2 regions of the Pseudoalteromonas sp. Ld20 genome follow, and region 2 is predicted to be linked to the other one. Evidence: predicted binding sites of a transcription regulator. Region 2 holds the regulator's gene; the other holds the start of a gene.
What was found. The regulator NrdR, encoded in region 2, represses ribonucleotide reductase genes. The targets are predictions, from matches to a motif close to AAACACNANATNTNGTGTTT.
Positions count from the first base shown of each region.

Region 1: the regulator NrdR is predicted to act here: its motif matches at 1,907-1,926, upstream of nrdA (class 1a ribonucleoside-diphosphate reductase subunit alpha).

Region 1 covers NZ_JBISHB010000036.1:95,445-99,672, forward strand. Annotated here, with positions in the region: gene nrdA (class 1a ribonucleoside-diphosphate reductase subunit alpha) at 1-1,815, opposite strand, end outside; gene ACJJVX_RS13060 (HAD family hydrolase) at 2,196-2,879, opposite strand; gene ubiG (bifunctional 2-polyprenyl-6-hydroxyphenol methylase/3-demethylubiquinol 3-O-methyltransferase UbiG) at 2,879-3,589, opposite strand; gene gyrA (DNA topoisomerase (ATP-hydrolyzing) subunit A) at 3,769-4,228, shown strand, end outside.
Region 2 covers NZ_JBISHB010000030.1:478,028-482,255, forward strand. Annotated here, with positions in the region: gene thrC (threonine synthase) at 1-680, shown strand, start outside; gene ACJJVX_RS07900 (hypothetical protein) at 762-1,127, opposite strand; gene glyA (serine hydroxymethyltransferase) at 1,401-2,657, shown strand; gene nrdR (transcriptional regulator NrdR) at 2,760-3,209, shown strand; gene ribD (bifunctional diaminohydroxyphosphoribosylaminopyrimidine deaminase/5-amino-6-(5-phosphoribosylamino)uracil reductase RibD) at 3,211-4,228, shown strand, end outside.

The sequences.
Region 1 (4,228 bases), on a different contig from region 2:
ATTGGCACGCAATGTGTCCCAATCTAGATGCAATGGCTCATCACAGATTTTATCTAAATCACGCTTATACGTATCTGTTGGCATAATACCTTGTGAATACGTTGTTTCGTTAAATTTAGGGCAAGCACCGCGTTCTTTTGCAAGTTCATTTGATGCTTTCATTAGGTAGTACTGAATTGCTTCAAATGTTTTGTGCGTTAATGCGTTAGCACTGCCATCAGAGTAACGCTTACTATTTTTAGCAAGATAGTAAGCGTAGTTGATTACGCCTATACCTAATGTGCGACGACCCATGGTTGCATTTTTTGCAGCAGGGACTGGGTAGTCTTGGAAATCAAGCAGATTATCAAGGGCGCGTACAGCCAGCTCTGCAAGTTCTTCAAGCTCATCCAGTGACTCAATCGCACCTAAGTTAAATGCTGACAAAGTACATAAAGCAATCTCGCCTTCTTCATCATTTACATTGTTAAGCGGCTTAGTTGGTAACGCTATTTCTAAACATAAGTTAGATTGACGAATAGGCGCAACTTTAGCAATGAACGGGCTGTGCGTATTACAGTGATCTACATTTTGTAAGTAAATACGGCCTGTACTTGCACGCTCTTGTGCAAACATTGAAAACAGTTCAATGGCTTTAATACGTTTTTTACGAATTGAGTCATCTTGTTCGTACTGCACATATAATTTATCAAATTCATCTTGATCTTCAAAAAATGCATTATATAAACCAGGCACGTCTGATGGGCTAAAGAGCGTGATGTAATCGTCTTTAATTAAACGCGAGTACATAAGTTTATTAAACTGAACACCGTAGTCAAGGTGACGTACACGGTTATCATCAACACCACGGTTGTTTTTAAGTACTAATAAATTTTCAACTTCTAAATGCCAAAGCGGGTAGAATAAAGTGGCTGCACCACCACGCACACCACCTTGCGAGCAGCTTTTAACGGCTGTTTGGAAGTGCTTATAAAAAGGAATACAACCGGTGTGGTAGGCTTCGCCATTGCGAATAGGGCTACCAAGTGCACGAATGCTACCAGCATTAATACCAATGCCTGCACGTTGCGATACGTATTTTACAATCGCGGATGATGTTGCATTGATAGAATCTAAGCTATCACCACACTCAATAAGTACACATGAACTAAATTGACGTGTCGGCGTACGTACACCGGCCATGATTGGTGTTGGTAATGAAATTTTAAATAATGAAACTGCGTCGTAAAAACGTTTAATGTAATCTAAACGTGTTTCTTTTGGGTAATCTGAAAACAGACTGGCGGCTACTAAAATGTATAAAAACTGCGCGCTCTCATAGATTTCGCCTGTAACGCGGTTTTGGACTAAATACTTACCTTCAAGTTGTTTAACCGCAGCGTAGCTGAAGTTTAAATCACGTCCATGATCAAGGTACTCGTCCAATGCATCAATTTCTTGTTCTGTGTAATCAGCCAGTAAGTGAGCGTCGTAGCGCTTGTCTTCAACTAGCTTAACAATGTGATCATATAAACGAGGTGGTTCAAATTGACCATATGCTTTTTTACGTAGGTGGAATACAGCTAAACGTGCAGCTAAGTACTGATAATCAGGAGACTCTTTAGAGATCTGATCGGCTGCCGCTTTAATGATGGTTTCATGAATGTCTTCGGTACGAATACCGTCATAAAATTGAATATGTGATTTTAATTCAACTTGCGAGACAGAGACATTTTTTAGACCCTCGGCGGCCCAAGCAATAACGCGATGGATCTTATCTAAATCAAGTGACTCTTTGCGGCCGTCACGTTTGCTTACAGATAGCTGTTGGTTCATAATTTTGCCTGTATTCCTTGAGGAAATATTTTCTAAAAAAATTTTTATTGTGTTAATTCTACTTTAACGAGAATTTAATTGTATAAGTCTTAGCCACAACATCTGGTGCTTATCAAATTCTAGGTCACAAGATAGAGTGGTCTGCGATCTTTTGCAAGGTACATAAATACCCTTGATTGTGGATAAGGTTGGGATAACATGATTGTGTTAGTGGGCATTAACCTTTGACCTTCTGATTAAAATGAAATTTATAAAAATCAACTCCAGATTGAGTAAATTATCTCATTTTAAAAATAAATTTCTGCTGCTTTTTTTATCAGCAATCAATGCACAAAAATTAACACAATCACAATATGTAGTGGTTAAAAATTAGCTAGGCACTATATATGGTTAAAAGCATCAATAGGGGAGTACCAATTAAAATCAGCTTGCCAGCCTATTGCATCAGCTACACTAGGGATATATCCCCATAATGCCGTAGCGCTGTGCATGTTTGCAGCTTTGGCTGCGACAATGTCACGCTGTGCATCACCTATGTATAAACACCGAGTTGGTTCAACACCTAATAAATTAGCGGTGTGTAGTAGCGGCAATGGGGAAGGCTTGGCTACTGCTAACGTGTCACCACTGACAACCGCTTGCGCGCCTTTTAATTCAGTAATCGCTGAAACTAATGGGGTGGTCAAAAAGCCAGGTTTATTGGTCATTATTCCCCATTTAATGTTTTTTTGCTCAAGAGCAATTAATAAAGACGCTATACCAGAAAAACAGTGGCTATGCGTTGCAATATTATTTGCGTAAGCATTTAACAATTGCTGGCGTAAATCACCTTGCTTTGGGTGAGCATGCCACTGCTGGCCGAACCCGGCTTCCAGCAGCGCCATGGCACCATTAGAAGCTGCAGGACGATAGATGTCAGCCGAAACCTGTGGTTGATCATGATCAACGAGTACGCTATTAAGCGCTGCGCCTAGATCATCTGCGGTGTCCAGTAGTGTGCCATCTAAATCAAAAATAAAGGCATCATAGCTAATAACTGGCGTTGCTGTTTTAGAGTCAGCCATTACGCCAGTTTCTCAAAGTGCAAAATATAATTAACGCTGACATCGGTATTTAAGCTGTATTGCTTTGATAGCGGGTTATAACTAAGGCCAGCGCTGGCACGTACTTTTAATCCAGCTTGCTCTGCCCATGCAATAAGTTGTGCAGGTTTAATAAATTTTTTGTGGTCGTGAGTTCCCTCTGGCACCATTTTTAATAACTTTTCTGCGCCAACAATGGCAAACAAATATGCTTTTGGGGTTTTATTTAAGGTTGAAAAAAATACATCCGCACCCGGTTTGGCTAGTTTGGCAACGGCATGGATAATAGAAGCGGGATCAGGTACATGTTCTAACATTTCCATGCAGGTAATAGTATCAAAGCGAGCAGGGTACTGCGCTGCATACTCTTCTGCTGGTATTTTTATATACTCAACATTTACACCTGTTTCTAAACTGTGCAATTTAGCCACGGTTAATGGTTCTTGACCCATATCAATACCGGTCACGTGTGCGCCCATTCGCGCCATACTTTCACTTAAAATTCCACCACCACAGCCTACGTCGAGTGTTTCTTTGTCAAACAAACCATGGGCTTTGTCGGCTATGAAGTCTAATCGTAACGGGTTGATCTCATGAAGAGGTTTAAATTCTCCATCTCGGTCCCACCATCGTTCGGCAATGGCTTCAAATTTTGCAATTTCTGCGTTATCTACATTTTGATGTTCGGTCATAAAAAGCTTCCTCGTCAATCTGAGGCCATTATATAGGGGGAAATTAATAAATCGCAAAGATTTAGCGCCTGTAAATATAAATAAATTGTGGTAGCATGACTTGGTAATAATAACTAAATACCCGCAAGCGCCCAGTATGTGGCACTTTAGGGGTAAATACTGAAGGAATGTGATATCAAATGACTGATTTCGCCAATGAAATTCTGCCAGTCAATATTGAAGACGAGTTAAAAAACTCCTATTTAGATTACGCGATGAGCGTAATTGTAGGACGAGCATTACCAGACGTACGTGACGGTTTAAAACCTGTTCACCGCCGCGTTTTGTTTGCTATGAACGAGCTTAATAATGATTGGAATAAGCCTTACAAAAAATCAGCCCGTGTGGTTGGTGACGTAATTGGTAAATACCATCCCCATGGCGACAGCGCTGTGTATGACACGATCGTACGTATGGCACAGCCATTCTCATTACGTTATATGCTAGTAGACGGCCAAGGTAACTTTGGTTCAGTTGATGGTGACTCAGCAGCAGCAATGCGTTATACGGAAGTCCGTATGGCGAAAATGTCTCATGAGCTTTTGGCCGATCTTGAAAAAGAAACGGTTGATTTTGTACCTAACTACGACGGTACAGAGC
Region 2 (4,228 bases):
CTCGACTAGGTTTAAACTCGGCTAATTCAATTAATATCAGCCGTTTAGTTGCACAAGTTTGTTACTACTTTGAAGCAATTGCACAATTACCGAAAGAAAAACGTGCTAACGCGCATATCTCTGTGCCAAGTGGTAATTTTGGTAACGTGTGTGCGGCAATGATCGGTGCTGTTATTGGTTTGCCTGTCGCTAAACTCAGTGCAACAACGAATCAGAATGATACTGTACCGCGCTTTATCCATGATAAAAACTGGGCACCTAATGCGACGATAGAATCACTTTCAAACGCAATGGACGTGAGCAAACCTAATAACTGGCCACGAGTGCAAACCATGTTAGATAATAATTGGTTTAGTTATGATGACTTTTATTCAACCAGCGTTGATGAAAGCAATACACAAACAGTGATGAAAAAAATTCAACAAACGGGCTATGTTGCAGAGCCTCACACAGCAATAGCTTATCAGGGACTTAAAGCTAATTTAGCACAAGGAGCGGCAGGGGTGTTCTTAGCTACAGCGCATCCAGCTAAGTTTAAAGATAGCGTAGAAGAGATTTTAAATATAGAGCTCGATATGCCAAAACCATTAGCGGATGCATTAGCTAAGCCATGTTTGGCTGAAGATATTGCAGATGACTACAGTGTGCTTCGCGATATTTTATTAGCTAAATTAGGCTAATTTTTATAATTAGATAAAGTTAAAACAAAAAAGCGATAATACATTACGTATATCGCTTTTTTATTGTAAAAATATTTAAATTTAAACCATGGACCGTGAACGACGATTTAAAATACGTAAACATAAAATTAAAATGCCAATCAAACAGATCATCGCGCCAGCAAGTGTAACGAGTTGATTGGGTACCCGACTAACTAGAATTAGACCAGTAAGCAACAGAATGAAGGGCTTAAATTCATAATAATAATAGTGTTTTCTTACTTTTTTTCGGTTTACTTTATGATCTATACGGCGCGCATTAGATCGCAGACGCCAAATGTTTGCGCCATTTAAGAACAAAGCAATGCCGATAGCCGTCGGCAATAGGGTAGTCGAGAAAAGAATGCAAAACCCACCAAAAATAAAATAGCAGTAGGGAATAAATTCGTAAATAGGTTTAGCTAACATAATAAGCCTATGATCATCCATGATTACATTTCGTACAATAGTAGTGTAAATAGAAACAAATGCAATAAATTAACACATTAAAAATACAAATATTTAGTTGTTTTATTTATTAATATTATTTATGTTTCTATAAAAAAATATCATTACAAAAACACTGTGAATTAAATTCAATCCCTGTTTAAATATGTTCATCTTTACATCGTAGTCAAATTGACGTTTTCAGCGTACAATATTGCCTTTAAAAACACCATACACGTTGCCCTAGGAGCCCCCATGTTAGAACGTAGCATGAATATTTCGGATTTTGATCCAGAGTTATTTGACGCAATCAACAAAGAGACTGCTCGTCAAGAAGAACACATTGAGCTTATCGCATCTGAAAACTACTGTAGCCCACGCGTACTAGAAGCGCAGGGTTCACAGTTAACAAATAAATATGCTGAAGGTTATCCGGGCAAGCGTTATTACGGTGGTTGTGAGCACGTTGACGTGGTTGAGCAACTAGCGATTGACCGTGCAAATGAATTGTTTGGTTCTGAATACGCAAACGTTCAGCCTCATGCTGGCTCACAAGCAAATGCCGCTGTATTTTTAGCGCTATTAGATGCTGGCGATACGGTACTTGGTATGAGCTTAGCTCATGGTGGTCACTTAACGCATGGTTCACATGTGAGCTTCTCTGGTAAGCTTTATAATGCAATCCAATACGGACTTGACGAAGCAACGGGCGAAATTGATTACGCACAAGTTGAAGCGCTAGCACTTGAGCATAAACCAAAAATGATCATCGGTGGTTTCTCAGCATACTCAGGTATTGTTGATTGGGCTAAATTCCGTGAAATCGCTGATAAAGTAGGCGCTTACTTGTTCGTAGATATGGCTCACGTTGCTGGTCTTATTGCTGCAGGCGTTTACCCAAGCCCAGTACCACATGCACACGTTGTAACTACTACTACGCATAAAACATTAGCAGGTCCACGTGGCGGTTTGATTATTTCAGCCTGTGGCGACGAAGCTATTTATAAAAAGCTTAATAGCGCTGTTTTCCCAGGCGGCCAAGGTGGTCCTTTATGTCATGTTATTGCTGCAAAAGCAGTGGCATTTAAAGAAGCACTACAACCAGAGTTTAAAGTATACCAAACTCAAGTTGTTAAAAATGCCCAAGCAATGGTTGCAGTAATGCAAGAGCGCGGCTACAAAATCGTGTCTGATAAAACAGAAAATCACTTGTTCTTACTTGATTTAATCAATAAAGACATCACTGGTAAAGATGCAGATGCAGCTCTGGGTAATGCGAATATTACAGTGAACAAAAACTCAGTACCAAACGATCCACGTTCACCATTTGTTACCTCTGGTCTGCGTATTGGTTCACCTGCAATCACACGCCGTGGTTTTAAAGAAGCTGAATCTAAAGAGCTAGCGGGCTGGATCTGTGACGTGCTAGACAACATCACTGATGAGTCTGTACAAGCACAAGTTAAAGAAAAAGTTAAAGCAATCTGTAAAAAATTACCTGTTTACGCTTAATTATTAAGCCCACTGTAATTTAGATCACAATAGCGACGTTTTTTGCTATTATAAAGGCCGCCTTAAAGCGGCCTTTTTTGTTTTTAATGGAAGCTGATACCTATGCATTGCCCATTTTGCACCGCAAAAGATACCAAAGTAATTGACTCGCGTTTAGTTGGTGGTGGCCACCAAGTTAGACGACGCCGTGAATGCAATGAGTGTCATGAACGCTTTACCACCTTTGAAGGCGCTGAACTTGTGATGCCTCGGGTAATTAAACAAGATGGCAGTCGCGAACCTTTCAACGAAGATAAACTTCTCAATGGTCTACACCGCGCATTAGAAAAACGTCCCGTTAGTACTGAGCAGGTTGACGAAGTTGTCAATATTATCAAATCTCAACTACGAGCAACGGGTGAGCGTGAGATATCCAGCCACTTAATTGGTGAGTGTATTATGGAAGCGCTTAAAAAACTCGATAAAGTCGCCTATGTACGTTTTGCTTCTGTGTATCGTTCGTTTGAAGATATCCGTGAATTTGGTGAAGAAATCGCCCGTTTAGGGGAGTAAAATGAGTCAAAACGTATTATTCACAGAGCAAGATCATCAATTTATGGCACGGGCTATTGAACTTGCCAAGCAAGGACGCTTTACAACAACACCAAATCCTAATGTTGGCTGTGTGCTAGTTAAAGGTGGTCAGATTATTGGTGAAGGCTTTCATCAATTAGCTGGGCAAGGTCATGCTGAAGTCAATGCGTTAGCAATGGCAGGTAGCCAAGCCAAAGGTGCCACTGCGTATGTCACACTTGAGCCTTGTAGTCATTTTGGTCGCACACCTCCGTGTGCCGAAGGCCTAAAAGCCGCGGGCGTGATAAAAGTGATTGCCGCGATGGTTGATCCAAATCCGCAAGTGGCAGGTAAAGGTCTCGCAATTTTAGCTGATGCAGGAATTGAGGTTGCATCAGGGCTATTAGAGCAACAAGCTAAACTATTAAACCGTGGCTTTTTAAAGCGTATGGAACAAGGCATGCCATTTATTACCTGTAAAATGGCGGCAAGTCTTGATGGTAAAACGGCCCTTAAAAATGGTCAAAGTAAATGGATTACGGGCTCTAAAGCTCGTCAAGATGTGCAACTTTATCGTGCACAAAGCTGCGCTATTTTAACGGGGGCAGATACCGTTTTAGTTGATGACGCCAAGCTTAATGTTCGTATTGATGAATTGCCAGAATCATTACCCACAGAGTTACCTTTGCGTCAGCCAGTAAGAATTATTATTGATTCACAAAATCGTTTAACTCCTGAACTGGCTTTGTTTAGTATAGAAAGTGAGATAATTATTCTTACCACTGAGCTTGATAAATCAAAGCAATGGCCTCATTACGTAAGCCATATTGTAGTGCCAAAACAAAATAATAAGGTTGATTTACTGGCCGCTCTCAAGCTTTTAGCACAACGCCAATTTAATCATATTTGGTTAGAGGCCGGTGCAACCCTTGCGGGAAAAATGACAGAGCAGGGGCTTATTGATGAATACATTATTTATTTCGCACCTAAATTGTTAGGTAACGATGCCAAAAGTTTAT